Regions from separate parts of the Stenotrophomonas sp. 86156_Sma genome, predicted to be linked through region 1. Evidence: predicted binding sites of a transcription regulator. Region 1 holds the regulator's gene; each other region holds the start of a gene.
What was found. Region 1 encodes FliA, which starts transcription of late flagellar genes. Its sites were predicted from a motif close to TAAAGTTTNNCNNNCNNNGGCCGATAA; they were not measured.
Positions count from the first base shown of each region.

Region 2: a site for FliA is predicted at 4,938-4,964, ahead of ACZK33_RS23130 (GGDEF domain-containing protein). Genes of this name have one in related genera too.
Region 3: a site for FliA is predicted at 3,985-4,011, ahead of ACZK33_RS17305 (methyl-accepting chemotaxis protein). Genes of this name have one in related genera too.

Region 1 is NZ_CM151157.1:2,391,613-2,398,723, forward strand. Features, by position in the region: gene ACZK33_RS11185 (chemotaxis protein CheA) at 1-627, opposite strand, end outside; gene ACZK33_RS11190 (protein phosphatase CheZ) at 630-1,235, opposite strand; gene cheY (chemotaxis response regulator CheY) at 1,235-1,627, opposite strand; gene ACZK33_RS11200 (RNA polymerase sigma factor FliA) at 1,685-2,428, opposite strand; gene ACZK33_RS11205 (MinD/ParA family ATP-binding protein) at 2,425-3,312, opposite strand; gene flhF (flagellar biosynthesis GTPase FlhF) at 3,299-4,921, opposite strand; gene flhA (flagellar biosynthesis protein FlhA) at 5,067-7,111, opposite strand, start outside.
Region 2 is NZ_CM151157.1:5,004,344-5,011,454, reverse strand. Features, by position in the region: gene ACZK33_RS23145 (ATP-binding protein) at 1-2,239, shown strand, start outside; gene ACZK33_RS23140 (sulfite exporter TauE/SafE family protein) at 2,336-3,115, opposite strand; gene ACZK33_RS23135 (YchJ family protein) at 3,218-3,610, shown strand; gene ACZK33_RS23130 (GGDEF domain-containing protein) at 3,614-4,894, opposite strand; gene egtB (ergothioneine biosynthesis protein EgtB) at 5,045-6,316, shown strand; gene egtD (L-histidine N(alpha)-methyltransferase) at 6,313-7,111, shown strand, end outside.
Region 3 is NZ_CM151157.1:3,724,180-3,731,290, reverse strand. Features, by position in the region: gene ACZK33_RS17325 (adenylosuccinate synthase) at 150-1,442, shown strand; gene ACZK33_RS17320 (hypothetical protein) at 1,560-2,228, shown strand; gene ACZK33_RS17315 (M23 family metallopeptidase) at 2,164-2,838, opposite strand; gene ACZK33_RS17310 (L,D-transpeptidase family protein) at 2,843-3,805, opposite strand; gene ACZK33_RS17305 (methyl-accepting chemotaxis protein) at 4,041-6,164, shown strand; gene ACZK33_RS17300 (hypothetical protein) at 6,228-7,025, opposite strand; gene ACZK33_RS17295 (hypothetical protein) at 7,103-7,111, opposite strand, start outside.

The DNA.
Region 1 (7,111 bases):
GATCGGTGCCGGTGCCACCACGGCCGCAGGCTTGGTGCCCGGTGCCGCGCCACCGTGCAGCTGGTCGAGCAGGGCTTCGAACTCGTCTTCGCTGATCAGTCCGTCGTCGGCCTTCTTCGCTGGCGCGACCGCGGTCGGCGCGTTGCCACCATGCAGCTGGTCGAGCAGAGCCTCGAATTCGTCGTCGGTGATCAGGTCGCTGCCACCCGCGGTGGGTGCTGCGGCGGCGGCGGGTGCAACCACGGCACCGCCGTGCACGTCGAACTGTGCGATCAGGTCCGGCGGCGCATAGCCCGGCTCGGTGCCGGAGGAAACCGCGTCCAGCATCGACTGCAGGTAGTCCAGCGATTGCTGGGCCGCGTCGAAGTGGTGGGCCTGCAGCACGGCCTGGCCGGCACGTGCGGCGCCCAGCGCCTCTTCAGCGGCATGGCACAGCTCGACCATGGCGGTGACGCCGAGGAAGCCGGCGCCGCCCTTGAGCGTGTGGTAGCCGCGGAACACCGCGTTGAGCTGGTCGCTGTCCTGCGGTGCCTGCTCCAGCGACACCAGCTGTTCGCCGAGGCGATCCAGGATCTCCTGCGCCTCGATGATGAAATCGGCAGTGATGTCGTCGGATACCGCGCTCATGCTTACAGCCCCAGATCCGACAACAGGTCGTCGGCGTCGTTCTGCGAGACCGCGTGGCGGTCCAGTCCCTTCAGTGCCGGCCCGGCCAGTTCCGGGTCGGTGCGATGCTGTTCCGGCGGCAGGCCGAGCGCGCCGAAGCCTTCGTGCACGCGGCGGACGATGCCGACCACGCGACGGATGATCTGCCCGGTCAGGTCCTGGTAGCTCTGGGTCAGGGCGATCTCGGTCAGGTTGTGGCGGATGCGCTCGAGCTGCGCGTCCTGGCCCGGCTGCAGGCCTTCGGCGCGCAGCTGTTCGGTCAGGCTGCGGCATTCCTCGGCCAGGTCCAGGGTGCGGTGCGTCGCCTGTTCGGTCATCGCCACCACGTGGTCCAGTCGCGCGCAGGCGTCGTCCAGTTCGCCGGCTTCGCTCGGCACGGTCGGCAGTTCGCCCAGCGCCTGTCCCAGCTCGCGGGCCAGCCGCGAGAGGCCGCTCATCATCGGCTGCGTGCGCAGCGCGACCAGCCCGTCGATGCGCTGCCGCCAGGCGGCCTCGTCACCGGATTCGAGCGCGTCCAGGGCCTCCTGCAGGCGCAGGGCGAGGGCGTTCTTGTCGACCGTGGTATCCATCAGGCGCTGGCCGCCAGGCGTTCGAAGATCTTGCCGAGCTTCTCTTCCAGCGTCTGCGCGGTGAACGGCTTGATGATGTAGCCGTTCACGCCGCTCTGGGCAGCTTCGATGATCTGCTCGCGCTTGGCTTCTGCCGTGACCATCAGCACCGGCAGGGTCTTCAGCTTGGCATCGGCACGGATGGCCTTGAGCAGCTCGATGCCGGTCATCACCGGCATGTTCCAGTCGGTGACCACGAAATCGAACGGCTGGCTCTGCAGCAGCGACAGCGCGGCATGCCCGTCCTCGGCTTCGGCGGTATTGGTGAAGCCCAGATCGCCCAGCAGGTTCTTGACGATTCGACGCATGGTCGAGAAGTCGTCGACGATCAGGATGCGCATGTTCTTGTTCAAAGCAGAATTCCTTTGTTGTTCATTCCGGATGGCCGGGGGCAGCCGCCTCGGGGATGTTCATTCTTCGAGGCCTGCGTCGGCAGCCTCGAACAGCTTCAGCCGGCCACGCAGGCGCAGTACCGCCTGGCCGTGGATCTGGCAGACCCGCGACTCGCTCACGCCGAGCACCGCGCCGATCTCCTTCAGGTTCAGTTCCTGCTCGTAGTACAGCGAGAGCACCAGTTGTTCGCGCTCGGGCAGGTGGCCGATGGCCTTGCCCAGCTCGCGACCGAACTCGCCGCGCTCCAGTACCTGCTGCGGTGTCGGCCCGCCCTGGGCGACGGTGTCCAGCTCGCCCTGGTCCTCGATGCGCGATTCCAGGCTCAGCACCTGGCCACGTGCAGCGTCTTCCATCAGCCGCAGGTACTCGGGCAGCGGCATCTCCATCGCGGCGGCCACTTCAGTGGCGCTGGCGGCACGGCCACTGCTCTGTTCCAGGCGGCGGATGGTGGCGGCGGCATCACGTGCACGGCGGTGCACCGAACGCGGGACCCAGTCACCACGGCGGATCTCGTCGATCATCGAACCACGGATGCGGATCGAGGCGTAGGTCTCGAAAGAAGCACCCTGGTCGGCGTCATAGCTGCGCGAGGCTTCGATCAGTCCCATCATGCCGGCCTGGATCAGGTCGTCGACCTCGACGCTGGCCGGCAGGCGCGCGGCCAGGTGGTGGGCGATGCGCCGCACCAGGTCCGAATGCTGGGCGATGACTTCGTTCGCCGCCGAGCGCTGCACTTCCCTGTACTGGGCTGCGCCTTTCATGCCGTCACCCCACGCTGCTTGAGGATGCGTTCGAGGAAGAACTCGACGCCGCCACGCGGTTCGGTCGGCGCCTGCCAGCGCGCGGTACGGCGCGCGATCTCGGTGATCGCCAGCGCCGCCGGGCTGGACGGATAGGCCTTCACCACCGGCTGCTGGCGCTGCACCGACAGGCGCAGCCAGTCATCCTGCGGCACGCAGCCGAGGTAGTTCAGCGAGACATCGGCAAGGAACTTCTCGCAGACGCGGGTCAGCTTTTCGTACAGCACGCGGCCCTCGTTCGGGTCGCGCACCATGTTGGCCACCACCTGGATGCGGTCCACGCCGCGCTCGCGCGACAGCACCTTGATCAGTGCGTAGGCGTCGGTGATCGAGGCCGGCTCGTCACAGACCACCACCACGGTGTCCTGTGCGGCCTGGCAGAAGGTCAGCACGCCATCGGTGATGCCCGCGGCAGTGTCCACCACCATGATGTCCAGCTCGCGCTCCAGTTCGGAGAACACGTTGACCAGGCCAACGTGCTCGGCCGGGGCCAGCTCGGCCATGTGGCGGCGGCCGGATGCGGCCGGGACCACCAGCACGCCGTTCGGGCCTTCGACGATGACGTCATCCAGCGTGCAGCGGCCGGCGACCAAGTCGGCCAGCGTAAAGGTGGGGTTCAGCCCCAGGATCACGTCGATGTTGGCCAGGCCGAGGTCGGCGTCCAGCAGCAGCGTGCGCTTGCCCATGCCAGCCAGTGCCACGGCCAGGTTGGCCGACACATTCGTCTTGCCCACGCCGCCCTTGCCGCCAGTGACCGCAATGGTGCGCACAGGGCCGAGCGGCTCGCTGCGGGTGGCCGACAGCGGGAAGGTCTTGGTCAGCTTGGCGTACTCACGCGACGGCATGGTTCAACTCCGGGTTGCAGGGCATATCGGCCGCGCGGCGCAAATCTTCAAGGCGAAGTACAAGATTGGCTGCACTGGCCCGGTGCAGGTCCTCCGGGACGTCCTGGCCATCGGTCACCCAGGTGATCGGCAAGGCATGATCCACGGCCACCGACAGGGCGTTGCCGAAGCGGCCGGTCTCGTCCAGCTTGCTCAGTACCAGGCCCTGCAGGTTGGCCGCGCCGAAGCGGCGGACCACCTCGTCCATGTCGCCGAAGCTGGTGTTGGCCGGCAGCACCAGCAGGGTGCGGACCTGGCGGGCGGCACGCAGCCACTGCAGCTGGGCGGCCAGGGCGCGGTCGCGCGGGCCCAGGCCGGCGGTGTCGATCAGCACCAGCTTGTAGTCCTTCAGGCGTTCCAGCAGCTGGTCCAGGTCGGTGCCGCTGTTGGCCTCGTGCACGGCGATGCCGAGCTGGCGGCCGTAGCCGTACAGCTGCTCGCGGGCACCGATGCGGGTGGTGTCGGTGGTGACCAGGGCCACGTCACGCGGCGCGTGCTTCTCGGCGAAGCGCGAGGCCAGCTTGGCGATGGTGGTGGTCTTGCCAGCGCCGGTCGGGCCGACCAGGGCGATCACGCCGCCTTCTTCCAGCGGGTCGACCGGGGCGATCGGCAGCTTGCGCGAGATCAGCCCCAGCATCAGGCCACGGCCACGGTGGGCTTCGGTCTCCAGCGGGATCTGCATGGCCACGTCGCGGGCCAGGCCGGCATCGAAGCCATACTCGTCCATCAGGTCCAGCGCGGTGGCGCGCACCGGGCAGCCGCGCAGGCGCTCGTCGGTGAAGCGGTTCATCTCGCGCTCGATCACATGGCGCATGCCGGCCACTTCCTGGCGCAGCTGGCGGATCTCGGCGTCGTCCTGGGCCACCAGGGTCAGTGCCGGGGCTGGGGCCAGCACGGGGGCAGCGCCGGTTTCGTCGCTGGCTTCGACCGGTGCCGGTTCGCTGGCGACGATCCCGGGCTGCGCTTCGGTCACGGCAGCGGTCGGCAGCGGCGGCGGCTGCACGGCCGACGCCGCGCTTTCGTGATGCGTCTCGTGCGGCGGGTCGATCTGGAAGCGGGCGCGGTTGGCCGGTGCGGCGGTGCTGGGCGCCGGTGCGACGATGGCTTCGGCGAACGGAGCGAAGATCTGATCCGGCAGCGCCGGTTCGTTGACGGCGGCGCGTGCCAGGGTGGCGGCGAAGCCGGTGCTGCCGCGGGTCGGCACGATCTCGTCGGCGCTGTCCAGGGTGCGGCCGGTGGCGCCGACCGCAGCGCGGGCGAGGGCAGCCACGGCCGAGGTGGTTGCGGCGACCGGTTCCGGTGCCGGGGTATTGCTGCGGCGGCGGGTGACCGCGGCGATCACCGCGTCGGCGGCGGTGCGCGGCTTCGGCGCCGGCGGCGGAGCGATGTCACGACGCGAGGCTTCCAGTGCACGCTGCACGGCGCTCTCGTCGTAGTTGGCGGCGGCGACGATCTCGATGCCTTCCTCGATCCGGCGGTTGGACAGGATCACGGCGTCAGGACCATGTTCCTTGCGCACCAGGTTCATGGCCGAGCGCATGTCGGCGGCGACGAATCGTTTGATTTTCATGCTGTGGTCACGGGACGAAGACGGCGGGGTGGCGGTCGGAGAACTCGGGTGGTCGGTGGTCTGCACGGTGCGGGTTCCCCTTGGTATCTGTCTGTTGCGTTGGTTCGAAAGTGGTGTCTGTTTTCTGGCGCATCGGAGGGCGGCGTCAGCTGATCGTTCCGACCAGCTTCAGGCGCTTGTCCTCCGGCACCTCGCTGTAGGCCAGGACCGACAGCGACGGAACGCTGTGGCGGACCAGGCGGGCCAGCGCGGCACGCACCGGGCCAGGTACCAGCACGACCGCGGGCTCGTTGCGGGCTTCCTGCTTGCTGACACATTCGGCCAGGCTCTGGTGCAGTCGCTCAGCGAGTCCGGGTTCCAGCGCGGCGCCGTTGCCCTGCGTGGACTCCTGCAAGACACGTTCCAATTGTGGGTTGAGCGTGAACACCGGCAGCTCCGCCGACATTCCGGCGATCTCCTGCACGATGAAACGACCCAGTGCGGTGCGCACGGCGGCAGTCAGCACGGCCGGGTCCTGGCTGTTGGGCGCGTGTTCGACCAGTGATTCAGCGATCTTGCGCAACTGGCGGATCGGAATGCGCTCGATCAGCAGGTTCTGCAGCACGCGTACCACCGCCGACAACGGCAGTGCCTTCGGCGTCAGATCTTCGACGAGCTTGGGTGCGCTCTTGGCCAGGTTGGCCAGCAGGTGCTGCACTTCTTCGTGGCCGAGCAGTTCCGGCGCGTGTTCGCGGATGAGGTGCGAGAGGTGGGTGGCCACCACGGTGGCTGGATCGACCACGGTATAGCCCAGCGTTTCAGCCTGGGCACGCTGGTGCGGTTGGATCCAGGTGGCATCCAGGCCGAATGCGGGGTCCTTGCCGGCGATGCCTTCCAGCGCGCCGAGCGCGCTGCCCGGGTCCAGGGCCAGTTCGCGGTCGGGGTGGATCTCGGCGGTGGCCACCGGTACGCCGTGCACCAGCACGCGGTAGCCGTTGGCCGGCAGTTCCAGGTTGTCGCGGATGTGCACCGACGGGATCAGGAAGCCGACGTCCTGGGTCAGCTTGCGCCGCACGCCCTTGATGCGTGCCATCAGTTCGCCGCCCTGGCTGCTGTCCACCAGCGGAATCAGCCGGTAGCCGACCTCCAGGCCCAGCGGATCGACCGGGCGCAGTTCGTCCCAGCTCAGTTCGGCAGTCGGAGCCGGCGCGGCCGGGCGGCCGAGTGCGTTGAGCGCGGCAGCGTCATTGCCTGCGGCTGCCGGATCGGTGGCCGCGGCCTTGCCCTTGCGGTAGACCTTCCAGGCGATGAAGCCGAGGATCGCGGACAGTGTCAGGAAAGCGACGTTGGGCATGCCCGGCACCAGGCCGACCACGCCGATGATGCCGGCGGTGATCGCCAGCGCACGGTACTGCCCGAACACCTGGCCGGTCATGGCCTGGGCCATGTCCTGCGAACGCGAGGCGCGGGTGACCAGCATGGCCACGGCGCTGGAGACCAGCAGCGCCGGCAGCTGCGCCACCAGGCCATCACCAATCGACAGCAGGGTGTAGGTGGCAGCGGCATCGCCGAACGGCATGCCATGCTGCAGCACGCCTACGGCCAGGCCGCCGAGCATGTTGATGAACAGGATCAGGATGCCGGCAATGGCATCACCACGGATGAACTTGCTGGCACCGTCCATCGCGCCGTAGAAATCGGCTTCCTCGCGGACTTCCTCGCGGCGCAGCTTGGCTTCTTCACGCGTCAGCAAACCGGCGTTGAGGTCGGCGTCGATCGCCATCTGCTTGCCGGGCATCGCGTCGAGGATGAAGCGCGCGGTCACTTCCGAGACGCGGCCGGCGCCCTTGGTGATGACCACGAAGTTGATGATGGTCAGGATCGCGAACACCACGATGCCGACCGCGTAGTTGCCGCCGATCACGAACTCGCCGAAGGCGGCAATGACCTTGCCCGCGGCGTCATGGCCGTTCTGGCCGTTCAGCAGGATCACGCGGGTGGAGGCCACGTTCAGCGCCAGCCGCAGCATGGTGGTGATCAGCAGCACGATCGGGAAGATCGTGAAGTCCAGTGGGCGCTTCACGTAGACCACCGCCAGCAGCACCATCAGCGAGATGGCGATGTTGAAGGTGAACAGGGCGTCGAGCACCGGTGCGGCCAGCGGCACCACGACCATGGCCAGCAGGGCCAGCACGATCAGCGGTGCGCCAA
Region 2 (7,111 bases), 2.4 Mb from region 1:
CAAGCGTGACCAGGCCCAAGAAGCGGCGCAGCAGCTGCAGGCCGAACTGCCCGACGATGCCCATGGCTTCGCCGAGCTGGTCGAGCGTGCGCAGAACGAACTGCAGGACCGCCAGCGTGCCTCGGCGGCACTGGACGATGCGATCAGCGATCGCCTCGGCGGCAAGCGCGATGACGAGCGCCGCTTCGGTGAAGTGCGCAGCGAACTCGAAGCGATGCAGCGCACCCCCTCCAACATCCCGGCGCCGATGCAGAAGCTGCGCGCACGCCTGGCCGAGGAAACCGGCATCGCCGAAGCGGCGCTGCCGTTCGTCGGCGAGCTGATCCAGGTCCGCTCGGAAGAGCAGGGCTGGCAGGGCGCCATCGAGCGCGTGCTGGGCGGCTTCGCGCTGTCGCTGCTGGTCGATGACAAGCACTACAACGACGTTGCCGAGTGGGTGAACCGTACCCATCTGGGCATGCGCTTCACCTACTACCGCGTACGCCGCAACGATGATGCGTTCGCGCGTGAGCCGTCGGCGAAGTCGCTGCTGCACAAGCTGGAACTGCGCGAGCATGTGTTCGAAAGCTGGCTGCGGCGCGAGCTCGGCAAGCGCTTCGACTACGAGTGCGTGGATGCCAAGCAGCTGCGCAACGTCGACCGCGGCATCACCCGCGAAGGCCAGGTCAAGCATCCGGGCGACCGTTTCGAGAAGGACGACCGCAGTGCGGTGGGCGACCGCCGCCGCTGGATCCTCGGCTTCAACAACCACGACAAGGTGGGCGCCTTCGAGCGCGAGGCGCAGGAACTGGCCAAGCGCATCGCCAGCTGCGAGACCGACATCGCACGCTTGCGCGGCCAGCGCGACCGCGACAACGAGCGCCGCCTGGCCTGCCACGAACTGGTCAGCATCAGCTGGAACGAGATCGACATCGCCGCTCCGCAGCAGCGCCTGAGCGACATCGAGGCCACCCTGCGCGACCTGCGCGAAGGCAATGCCGATCTGGCCAAGCTGGCCAAGCAGATCGACGCCGTGCGCGCCGACATCGAGCAGTCCCGCCGCACCTATGAGGACGTCCGCGTCGAGCGCGGCCAGCTGGTCAAGGAGCGCGATCGCCTCGACCGCGCCCGCCAGCAGAGCCGTGCGCTGGTGCTGCCGAGCCTGGCCCAGGAGCAGGAAGCCGGCCTCGCCGAGCGCCTGCAGGAGCAGGGCCCGCTCAGCCTGGAAACGCTGGAAGCGCACATGCGCCAGGTCAGCAACGCGCTGAACGAGCAGCTGTCGTCCTCGCAGCAGGACCTCAACCGCATCGAGAACCAGCTGATCGGCTGCTTCCGTCGCTTCATCCAGCAGTGGCCGGAGGAATCGGGCGACTTCACCGTATCGGTGGCCTCGGCCGAAGACTTCCTCGCCCGCCTCGAACGCCTGGAGCGCGACGGCCTGCCGCAGCACGAAGAGCGCTTCTTCGATCTGCTGCAGAACCAGAGCAAGAACAACCTGCTGGCCCTGCAGCGCCACAGTGCAGAGGCCCGCAAGTCGATCGGCCAGCGCCTGGACGAAGTGAACGCCAGCCTGGAGCAGGTGCCGTTCAACCGTGGCACGCTGCTGACCATCGAACTGAGCGACCGCCGCCTGCCGGAAGTCGGCGAGTTCCACCTGCAGCTGCGCGAGGTGCTGTCGCAGCAGCAGACCGAGCAGCGCGAGCTGGCCGAATCGCAGTTCACCGTGCTGCGCCAGCTGGTCAACCGCCTGGGTTCGCAGGAAGGCGAGGACAAGCGTTGGCGCGAGCTGGTGCTGGACGTGCGCATGCACGTGGAGTTCATCGGCGTCGAGCTGGATGCGGAAACGCGCCAGCAGGTCGAGATCTACCGCAGCGGTGCCGGCAAGTCCGGTGGCCAGCGCCAGAAACTGGCCACCACCTGCCTGGCTGCGGCACTGCGCTACCAGCTCGGCGGCGCCGACAGCCAGCTGCCCAGCTACGCCGCGGTCGTGCTTGACGAAGCCTTCGACAAGGCCGACAACGAGTTCACCGCACTGGCGATGAACATCTTCGACAACTTCGGCTTCCAGATGGTGGTGGCCACCCCGCTGAAGTCGGTGATGACGCTGGAGCCGTTCATCGGTGGCGCCTGCTTCGTCGAAATCAGCGGCCGCCACGACTCCGGCGTGCTGCTGATCGAGTACGACGAAGAAGGCAAGCGCCTGAAGCTGCCCGAGCGCAGCCGCCAGCAGGCCAACGAACCGGAAGAAGCGGAGGCCTGACCCGGCCGATTGAATGGGAATGCCGGCCAGCGGCCGGCACTACCCATGGGCGGGGTTCATGACCCGGTAGTGCCGGCCGCTGGCCGGCAACCGCACTCACGCTCCGCGCAACGTATCCCACGCCATCCGCGCGATCAGCACCACCACCAGCCCCACGAACAGCTTGCGGATGAACGGCGTGCCGCCCTTCAGCGCCAACCGCGTGCCCACCACCGATCCGATGATGTTGGCCGCCGCCATCGGCAGTGCGAACAACCACAGGATGTTGCCGGTCGGCACGAAGAACGAGATCGCCGCAACATTCGTCGCCAGGTTCACCACCTTCGATGCCGCCGATGCGCGCAGGAAATCCAGGCCGAAGAAGCGCACGAACAGGAAGATCAGGAAGCTGCCGGTGCCCGGCCCGAAGAAGCCATCGTAGAAGCCGATCGCTGCACCGATCGCCAGCGCGATCACCAGCTCGCGGCGGCCGATCTCCTGCGGCCGGTGCAGCGCACCGAAGTCCTTTTTCCACAACGTGTAGGCCAGCATGGCGATCAGCAGCACCAGCACCAGCGGGCGCACCGCGTCCTTGGGCAGCAGGCTCACCGCAGTGGCCCCGGCGAAGGAGAAGATGAAGGCGGTGCCGGCCGCGAACAGCACCGGCTTCCACGGGAAGCGCACGTTGCGCGCATAGCGCCAGGCAGCCGCACCGGTACCGAACATCGAACTGAACTTGTTGGTACCGAACAGCATCGCCGGCGTCTGCTGCGGCAGCACCGTGAACAGGCCGGGCAGCTGAACCAGGCCACCGCCACCCACGGCGGCATCCACAAGACCGGCGATGAAGGCGATCACCACCAGCCACCACAACTCAGGGGGAACCAGTTCCAGCACGGCGATCAATCAAGGTGGGGGCGCGACAGCATACGCCTGTCCTGCTTCAGCTGGCCCGTGCCGCGCGTGGATCAATCCCTGCAACCCGGCGACAATGCCGGCATGAGCCGAAAACCCGCCGATCCCTGTCCCTGTGGCCTTCCCGCCGACTATGCCGCCTGCTGCGGCCGTTTCCACGCCGGTGAAGCCGCGCCCGATGCCGAGCGCCTGATGCGTTCGCGATACAGCGCCTACGTGCGCGGTCTGGCTGATTACCTGCGCCAGAGCTGGCATCCGGACACGCGTCCGGCCGAGTTGACGCTGGATGATGCACCCGGCCAGCGTACCCATTGGCTGGGCCTGACCGTGCACGAGCACACCGTCACCGGTGCTGACAGCGCCGATGTCCGCTTCACCGCGCGCTATCGCGTCGGCGGCGGCAGTGCGGTCAAGATGACCGAGCACAGCCGCTTCCAGCGCATCGACGGCCGCTGGTACTACTTCGACGCGGCCTGAGCCCTACGCGCTGCGCGCAGCCAGCACGCGCTGGCCGCCGTGCGCGCGCACCTGGTTGCGGCCGCCGTCCTTGGCCACATACAGGGCCTGGTCGGCGGCCTTGACCACTGCCATCGGGCGCGGATCCACATGGCTGTCGGCCAGGCCGATGCTCACTGTCACCTGTACCACCTGGCCGCTGCCACCGCGTCCGCGCTGCTGGCGGCCGGCTTCGTCATCGCGGCTGCGGGTGCTGCGGTCGCGCAGCTGCATGCGGGTCTCCTCGATGCTCTGCCGCAGCGCCTCCACGGCATCCATGCAGGCCGCCGCAGGGCGGTCCAGGAACACCACCGCGAACTCCTCACCGCCATAGCGGAATGCACGGCCACCGTCGCCCACCCGCGCCAGCCGCGAGGCCACCAGGCGCAGTACATCGTCTCCGGTGTCGTGGCCATGGGTGTCGTTGAATGACTTGAAGTGGTCCACGTCCACCATCGCGATGCTGTAGATGCCGCGTGCCCGCTGCAGGGTCTCGTTGAATGCCCGTCGCCCCGGCAGGCCGGTCAACTCATCGCGGAAGGCCATGTGGAAGGACTCCTGCAGCATCGCGCCCAGCATCAGCAGCAGGGCGGCGCTGCTCAGCGCCGGCAGCAGCACCGGCTGCAGGAAGATCCGCGGCAGCATCCACCACAGGCACAGCAGGGCCAGCAGCATCGCCGTGTGCAGTGGCCGAGGATGCCGCCACGCCTGCCAGCCCAACGCTGCGGTCGCCAGCAGGAACAGCAGCGCCGGCAGCTGCGCCAGCGCGTTCCAGTCGGCGGGAATCCAGGCCCAGTGACGGTTCGACAGCAGATCGTGCATGCCGCGCGGCTGCTGTGTGGCTAGCAGCAGGAAGATCATCACCGCGGTGCCGCTGGCAATACCGCGCAGCAGCAGGTCCTGGCGCCGCCGTCCGCGCTCCGGCCACAACGCAAGGCCGGCAGACAACAGCGGCAACCAGGCCGAGATGGCGTGGAAGCGCAGCGGTGTCAGCGTGGTGACATGGCCATTGCGCAGGTAGCCAGCGACGTCCTGGTGCAGCAGCGCGAACATCACCGCCACAACCATCAGCAGGCACAACGTGCGCACCTGGTGGTAGAGCAGGGCGAGGCCGGCACCGAGGCAGGCCAGCAGCCAGGGCAGGATGCGCTGCGCCGGGCTGGCCACGTCTGCGGTATCCAATGCGGTCCACACCACCACGGCAACCAGCACGGCAGGCAGCACGAACAGGTAATGCGCAGGCTGGCGGAGCGGATGCAGGGGCAAGCAGGAATTCCAGCGCGGTGACGACGCGGCCGCAGCATTGCCGTTAGCGGCGTTCGTGGTGGCTTCTTGAATGCGGCAGGCTCATCCATGTGAACGAAGTGACGCCGAACCATGACGTCGCACTCACCGCCCAGCGCCGATGCTGCCCACATGGACAGCGTACCCGCCGCCGTCGCTGCCCCGCAGCACGATCTCGCCCGCCAGTTCGCCCATGTACGGACGCGCAGCCTGCAGCTGGCCGCGCCGCTCAGCGCCGAGGACGCCATGCTGCAGAGCATGGCTGACGCCAGCCCGAGCAAATGGCACCTGGCTCACACCACCTGGTTCTTCGAACGCTTCGTGCTGGCGGGTTTCGGCACCGCGCCAGCGCATGACCCGGCCTGGGACTACCTGTTCAACAGTTACTACAAGAGCATCGGTCCGGCGCATGCGCGGCCACAGCGCGGGTTGCTGTCGCGCCCGTCGCTGCAGCAGGTGCGCGACTACCGCCAGCAGGTCGATGCGCAGGTGCAATCGCGGTTGGCGGCGGGCGATCTCGATGAACAGGCACTGCAACATCTGCAGCTGGGCCTGCAGCACGAGCAGCAGCACCAGGAACTGCTGCTCACCGACATCAAGCATGCGTTCTGGTGCAACCCATTGCAGCCCGCCTACCGCGAGGACCTGCAGCCTGCCACCAGCGCTGCCAGTGCGCAGGGCTGGATCGAATCACCCGAGCGCATCGTCACCGTCGGTGCTGCAGCCTGGCCGCAGCAGGCCGCGTTCGCCTACGACAACGAATCGCCAGCGCACCGCGTGCTGCTCCCCGCGCACGCATTGGCCGAGCGTCCCGTCAGCAATGCCGAGTATCGGGCCTTCATCGACGCCGGCGGCTACCGCGAACCGCGCTGGTGGCTCAGCGAAGGCTGGGCGCTGCGCGAAGCCGAGGGCTGGCAGCACCCGCTGTACTGGGATGACGCCTTGCAGCGCGAATACACCCTCGGCGGTTGGCGTGAGCTGGATCCGCACGCGCCGGTCTGCCACCTCAGCTACTACGAGGCTGATGCCTGCGCCCGCTGGGCCGGCGCGCGCCTGCCCAGCGAGTACGAATGGGAAGCCGCCGCTGCGTCGCAGCCGCTGCGCGGACATTTCGCCGATGACGACCGGCTGCACCCGCTGGCAGCGCAGGGCAGTGGAATACGGCAGCTGTTCGGCGATGTCTGGGAGTGGACCCACAGCGCGTATGGCGCCTATCCGGGCTTCCGTCCCTTCGCCGGCAACCTCGGTGAGTACAACGGCAAGTTCATGTGCGGGCAGTGGGTGCTGCGTGGCGGCAGCTGCGCGACACCCCGCGGCCATGTGCGCGCCAGCTACCGCAACTTCTTCATGCCGCCGGCGCGCTGGCAGTTCTCCGGGCTGCGCCTGGCCAGGGACCTCACATGAGCACCGTGCATGACGCGCTGCAGGCATTGACCGATCTCACCCCCGGGCGGCAGCAGATCCTCTCCGACGTAGTGGCCGGACTCTCACGTATGCCGCGCCAGCTGCCGTCCAAGTACTTCTACGATGCGCGTGGCTCGCGCCTGTTCGAGCAGATAACGCAGACCCCCGAGTACTACCCCACGCGCACCGAGCTGGCCCTGCTGAAGCGTGTGCTGCCGGACATCGCCCGCAGCGTTGGCCCGCGTCTGCACGTGGTGGAGCTGGGCAGCGGCAGCGGACGCAAGACCGCGCTGCTGCTGGCCGCACTTCACGACCCGGTGGCCTATACGCCGATTGAAATCTCGCGGGCCGCGCTGCTGTCCAGCATCGATCATCTGGCGCCGGCGTTGCCGGAGGTGGAGATGCTGCCGGTCTGTGCCGACTTCACCCGCCCCGTCGCCGTTCCCATGCCCGAGCGCGAACCCGCGCGACGGCTGCTGTTCTTCCCCGGTTCCACGCTGGGCAACTTTGAAGGCGAAGACGCGGTCGCACTGCTGCGGGCGATGCGCCAGACGATGGGCCGCGACGGCCTGGCCCTGGTCGGCATCGATCTGCACAAGGACCCGGCGCTGATCGAAGCGGCCTACAACGACGCGCAGGGCGTCACCGCCGCGTTCACTCTCAACCTGCTGGCCCGGCTCAATCGCGAGATCGGCAGCGACTTCGACCTCGACGGCTTCCACCACCGTGCCTGCTACAGCACCGCGCGGCTGCGCATCGAAACCGATCTGGTCAGCCGCTGGGCGCAGGATGTGC
Region 3 (7,111 bases), 1.3 Mb from region 1:
CGGACGGGCCTCCCCGTTCGGCTTTTTCCGTGTCTGGGCCTTCCATCGCCGGCTGCTCCCCGTTTGGAGCCGCCCTCCAGGTGCTGGCCAGCCCCGCCACGGTTCAACCGTCCGCGGCCCCGATGGCCGCAACATATGAGGAGCCCGTCATGGGTCAGTCTGTCGTAGTGTTGGGTGCCCAGTGGGGCGATGAAGGCAAGGGCAAGATCGTCGATCTGCTCACTGAGGAAATCGGCGCCGTCGTGCGCTTCCAGGGCGGCCACAACGCCGGCCACACCCTGGTCATCAACGGTAAGAAGACCGTCCTGCACCTGATCCCGTCGGGCATCCTGCGTGACGATGCGCTGTGCCTGATCGGCAACGGCGTGGTGATCTCGCCGGCCGCGCTGCAGAAGGAAATCGCCGAGCTGGAAGCCTCCGGCGTGGAAGTGCGTTCGCGCCTGAAGATCTCCCCGGCCGCGCCGCTGATCATGCCGTACCACATCGCGCTGGACCAGGCGCGCGAGCGCGCTGCCGGCGGCAAGGCGATCGGCACCACCGGCCGTGGCATCGGCCCGGCCTACGAAGACAAGGTGGCGCGTCGCGGCATCCGCATCGCCGACCTGCATTACCCGAAGCAGCTGGAAGAACTGCTGCGCACCGCGCTGGATTACCACAACTTCGTGCTGACCAAGTATCTGAACACCGATGCGGTCGATTTCCAGAAGACCTTCGACGAAGCGCTGGCCTTCGGCGAATACGTGCAGCCGATGAAGTCCGACGTGGCCGGCATCCTGCACGACCTGCGCAAGCAGGGTAAGCGCGTGCTGTTCGAAGGCGCGCAGGGTGCGCTGCTGGACATCGACCACGGCACCTACCCGTACGTCACCAGCTCCAACACCACTGTTGGTGGTGCACTGGCCGGTTCCGGCGTCGGCGCCGATTCGATCGACTACGTGCTGGGCATCGCCAAGGCCTACGCCACCCGCGTCGGCGGCGGCCCGTTCCCGACCGAGCTGGACGACGAAGTCGGCCAGGGCATCCGTGACCGCGGCGCCGAGTACGGTGCCTCGACCGGCCGTCCGCGTCGCTGCGGCTGGATGGACATCGTCGCGCTGAAGCGCGCCGTGGCCATCAACGGCATCAGCGGCCTGTGCATCACCAAGCTGGACGTGCTGGATGGCATGGAAAAGCTGAAGGTCTGCATCGCCTACGAATACAACGGCAAGCGCACCGAGTACGCGCCGCTGGACGCGCAGGGCTGGGAAGACTGCACCCCGGTGTACCTGGAGTTCCCGGGCTGGAGCGAGAACACCCACGGCATCACCAACTGGGACGACCTGCCACCGGCCGCACGTGCCTACCTGCGTTCGCTGGAAGAGCTGGCCGGTTGCCCGATCAGCATCGTCTCCACCGGCCCGGACCGCGACCACACCATGGTCCTGCAGGATCCGTTCGCCTGAGGTAGCGCCGGGCGCTGCCCGGCGTAGGTGACAGGAAGAGCCCCGCGAAAGCGGGGCTTTTTCGTTACTGTGTCGGCACGGCCAGCAGGGAAATGACGTGATGACCCGGATGTCAGCGTGAAGGGCGTAACGGTGGTGCGGATCACCCTGTGGGTGCTGTGGAGCCTGTGGGCGCTTGCCTGCGCGGTGCTGGTGCTGGGAGCGATCGCCAACCACATGGCCTCACGCACGCAGGTGCTGCCTCTGGTGCTGAGCCCGGGTGCGACGGCCGAGGTCACGGTCTACCGCTTCATCGATGACCAACTGCGGCTGCGCCTGCGTTACGCGGATGACGGTACTTCCACGACGATCGATCCTGAAGTGCGCCTGCGCGTGGAAACCCCGACAGATCAGACCGACTTCCGCGCCGAAACGCGTTCGGGCGTGCCGGGTTCCGGCATCACCCGCGCGCTCGAGTCGGTTGAACCTGCTGGATTTGCCGCCTCGTATTTCGGTTATGGCCGGGGGGATGCGCTGCCGCGCGGGCGTTCGTGGCTGCGGGTGACCGTTCTGGAGGTCGAGCCCGCGCTGGCGGGGCGCGTGGCCTCGGTGGAACTGCTACCACCGATGGACGTGCTGAAGCTGACCGACCTGGACTACGCGTGGCTGTGGCCGTTCTTCTTCTGGAAGGTGGCGGCGTTGTTCCTGCTGATTCCGGGCGCTGCGCTGGTGGTATTCACCATCACCTTGCGGCGCTGGCAGCGTCGGGCGTCGATGCCGCCTGTTTCAACAGCGGATACGGATTGATCGACTCTCCCTTCCACCACTGTTTTTCCGGGCCCAGCACGTGCACTTCAAAGTGCAGGTGCGGGGCCTCGGCGCTGGCGTTACCGGTGCTGCCCACGTAACCGATCACCTCTCCGCGCTTGATCACCTGCTTCTCCGCCAGGCCATCGGCGTAGCGCTGCAGATGCGCGTAGTAGTAGCACCAGCGCCCGCTGGGCTCGAACTGGTAAATCGTCAAGCCGCCGCGCTCGCTGTCGAACAGTTTTTCAACCGTTCCATCGGCCACCGCCAGCACCGGCGTACCGGTATCGGCCATGATGTCGATGGCATCGTGTACGCGGCCCTCGCTGCGTGCATCGGTGAACGTATCGCGCAGCTGGGACGCATGGATACCCTGCACCGGCAGCAGCAGACCGGATGGTGCATCCGCAGTCTGCGCGGCCGACGGCGCGGTGTTGGCGGGTGGGGCTGTTGCGGGTGTCGCTACAGATTCCTTCGCCGGCGCCGCTGCCAGTGCCGATTGCGCTTGCGGCAGCGGGGCGGGTACCGGATCACCCGCATCGCGGTGCAGCCACCAGCCTGCACCCAGCCCCAGCAGAACGCCCAGCACGATCAGTTGCGAAAGGCGCATCGGCTCACTCCTGCATCACCACGGGTACCGAGGTATCCACGGCATCGGCCACGCGCAGCGCATCCCAGTTGGTCATGCGCACGCAGCCATGCGATTCGGTCTTGCCCACATGGCCGGGTTCGGGCGTGCCATGCAGGCCGTAATGCGGCTTGGACAGATCGATCCAGACCCGCCCGACCGGATTGTTCGGGCCCGGTGGCAGGGTGGCCTTCTTTTCGCCCCTGCGGGCATCCCAGAACAGTTTCGGGTTGTAGTGGAACGGCGGGTCGCGGTAAACGCCCAGGATCTTCCATTCGCCGATCGGTAACGGGTCGTGCTGGCTACCCGACGACACCGGCACCTGTGCGATCACCTTGCCCTGCGCATCCAGCAGCTGCAGCGTGGAATCGGATTTGTCGACCACGATCTTCGCCGCCTTCGGCAATGCGGCCAGTGCGATGTTGGGTACCTGGATGCGGCTGCCAGCCTTGGTCAGGTCCACGCCGGGATTGAGCACTTTCATCAGCTCAGGGGAGGCATGGAAGCGCTCGCCGAGGGCTTCTTCCACACTGCCGTAGCCCAGCGATGTGAGCTTGGCCTGGGCGGCGGGCCCTTTCGGAGTGGCCTGGAACGGACCGGCGACATCCTCAGCAGTCAGCGTGTAGCTGGCCAACGGCCCAACGGTATCGGCCTGCAGGGCCTTCCAGGTGGTGTCGTCCAGTTCACCCGTTACGTCCAGCCCATGCGCTGCCTGGAAACCCGACACCGCGCGTCGCTGGTTGCTGCCCACTTCGCCATCGATCTGGCCAGGGGAGAAATTCGCGCGATCCAGCAGCACCTGGGCGTGCAGGGCGGAGTGGGGTGCCACATCCGGCCCGGCTTTCTCGGCAATGGGGGCAGGTAGTTCGGGCGGCGTCGCCTGCGCGAAGGCTGGCGACGCCAGCAGCGAGAGAGCGAGCAGGGTGGATCGGGACACGGGCAAGGGCATTGGGATCTCCAGCAGGTCACGCCACCACCTTGCCCGCAGCCGCCGCCGAGCCACCGTGAAAGGGATCTGATGCCCGCATGAGCAGCCATGGGTATTGCAGCTGTGTCCAGCGCGCAGGTGCTGCTGCGCCGGGGGCTCACCAAGGTGAACGGTGGCCGACGCCGTCGACGGATGGCGATCAAGATTGCCTGCCGGGCCGCCGATAAGGGCGCATCCCCCCGTTTTGGATACCCCCATGAACTACTTGAGGAACGTCAGGGTTGCCTGGCGTCTTGGGCTGGGCTTTGGCCTGTTGCTGCTGCTGGTTGCCGCCGTGGTGGCCACCGGCGCCACCGCCAGTGTCGTGCAGAAGCGCGCGATGCAGCAGGTGGTCGACGTCAGCGTAGCCAAGGTGCGCCTGTTGTCGCAGATGCTCGATGCCAACAACCAGATGATGGTGGTGCGTCGCGAGATGCTGATCCGCCAGGGCGACGACCGTGGCCACGACGAGCAGCGCATCGCCGATCTGGTGAAGCGCTACGAGGCCAGCTGGACCGCCTATCAGGCGCTGCCCAGCGACGCCGACGGCAAGGCCATTGCCGAAACCATCGCCGCCAAGCGTGCCATTGCGCGCCCGCTCAACAAGCAGACCAGCGAACTGATGGAGCAGGGCGACTACCCGGGCGCCGTGGCGCTGACCCTGGGCCCGGTGCAGGAAGCGGCAAACGGCTGGAACAAGGCGCTGTCCGATGGCGTGGACTTCGAAGAGAAGGAAAGCCGTGATGCCGCCGCCGAGGCGATCCGCCTGGGTGAGCGCAGCCTGCTGCAGCTGCTGGTGCTGGGCGGCGTCGCGCTGCTGGTGGGCATTGGTGCCTCGGTGATGATCGGCCGCAGCCTGACCGGTCCGCTGGCCCGCGCGGTGAACCTGGCCGAGCGCCTGTCCAAGGGACAATTGGACCAGGAGTTCCGCCTTGGCGGCCGTGACGAACTGACTCAGCTGGGCGAGGCGATGGCCAGCGTCCGGCAGAGCGTGCAGGCGGCGATCGGCGCACAGCTGCAGATGGCTGAGCAGCATGAGGCGGGCGCGATCCGCTATCGCATGGACGCCACGGCGTTCCCCGGTGACTTCGGCCGCATGGTGCAGGCCACCAACAGCCTGGTCGAATCGCACGTGCAGGTGGAGCTGCTGATGGCCGAAGTGATGCAGCGCTACGCCATCGGCGACCTCAGCCGCGACCTGCCCGACTACCCCGGCGAGAAGGGCACGCTGACCCGTACGTTGGCCGCGGTGAAGCAGAGCCTGATGGCGATCAACGCGCAGATCGATGAACTGGCCCGCGCCGCACGCGCTGGTGATTTCAGCATGCGTGGTGATGCCGCTGCGTTCCAGTTCCAGTTCAAGGCGATGGTCGAGCACCTCAACGGCATGATGGCCAGTTCACAGGCCAGCATCGCCGATGTTTCCGACGTGCTGCGCGCGATCTCGCACGGCGACCTGACCGCACGCATGGATGGCGAGTACGACGGCGTGTTCGCACGCATGCGTGACGACGCCAACACCACCACCGCACAGCTGACCGGCATCGTGCGTGGCATCCAGGTGGCTGCCGACAGCATCAACAACGCGGCGCAGGAACTGGCCGCCGGCAACAACGACCTGTCGCGCCGTACCGAGCAGCAGGCAGCCAATCTGGAAGAAGCGGCCGCATCGATGGAGGAACTGACCTCCACCGTGCGCCAGAACGCCGAGCTGGCGCGTCAGGCCGACAGTGAAGCGCATGCGGCCGGTGCCGCCGTGCGCGAGACCGAGCAGGCGATGGCACAGATGGCCTCGGTCATGGGTGAGATCGACCAGTCCTCGGCACGCATCTCGGAAATCTCCACGGTGATCGACGGCATTGCGTTCCAGACCAACATCCTGGCGCTGAATGCTGCGGTGGAAGCGGCGCGTGCAGGTGAGCAGGGCCGTGGATTCGCCGTGGTCGCCAGTGAAGTGCGCACGCTCGCGCAGCGTGCCGGTGTCGCCGCCAAGGAGATCAAGGAGCTGATCGAAGACGCCGCTGCCAAGGTGAAGAGTGGCCTGGCAGTGACCGTTGAATCCGAAGCCGCGATCGCGCGCGTGGCACAGGCAAGTTCGCGCACGACCCAGCTGATGAGCGATATCGCTGCGGCCAGCAAGGAACAGGCCGCCGGTATCGAGCAGGTCAACCAGGTGGTGGTGCAGATGGACCAGGTGACCCAGCAGAACGCCGCGCTGGTGGAAGAAGCCACTGCCGCCAGCCGCGCGCTGGAGGAACAGGCGCATGCATTGACCACGTCGGTGTCGGTGTTCAAGGTGGAAGGCGACACAGCTTCGGTTGTGCCGCGTCGCGCAGCCTGAGCTGCTGCGCGGTAAGCGTTGTGGTGCCGGTCACACCATGGGCGTCCATGGTGTGACCGGATGTCAGTCCACGACTTTGCTGATATGTCCGTTCTCAATCTTCCAGATCACGTCCTTGGCCGTACTCACGAACAGTGGCGCGCGTGCCCAGAGACTCCAGTAAACGTGGACCTCGGTCGGCGTTGGATCGAGTAGGTGGGTCACCATCATGGCACCCTTCCGCGGTGGACGCTGCAGCGTGATGCAGGAGAGGGTGTAAGGCCGGCTGGAAGTGATCTTTTCATCCGCGATTTCCACGCGATGGCTTCCCCCCAGAGGCACCGCTGCAGGATCGAATGTGCCGGGAAGCAGGTAGACACTCCAGGCATTTGCCGTGCCGTCCACGTTCGGTAGCACGACCGTGTTGTAGTTCTTCGAGCACGCTTGAAACTTGCTGCTCAATGCCAGTGCACGCGCAGCTGCCGCGCCGGCCTCATAAGGCGATAGTGGCTCGGGTGGCGACAGGGTCTGTACAGGACCGGCAAGCGTTCCCTTGTCGTCGGTGACTACCCGATACAGCACGCTACTGTCACCTCCGAGGATACTGACGACATAGCGGTTGTCGCGTTGTTCGGTGACCCATCCAGCAACGCGGTCATCCTTGCGCATTCCCTTCGCTACGAGTGCGTCGGTTGCGCGTTCGGCGGCAAGATCATGTTCGAACAATGACCGGCCGAGAGATTCGATCCGCGCAATATCGGCGTCCGCAGTCGCGGTCGCAGCCTGACGGGATTCGTGGGGTGGGTCAGAGGCGGTGAACGCATGCGCAGCGGGTGCCATCGATAGCAGGGCTGCCAAAGCTGTGGAGCATTGGACATTCATGGATGATTCCTCTTTGCCGCGTCCAGCGGCTTGGAGAAGTATGGCTGATCTGCGGGCGTCAATCCCGATTGACGGGCTCAGCTGCT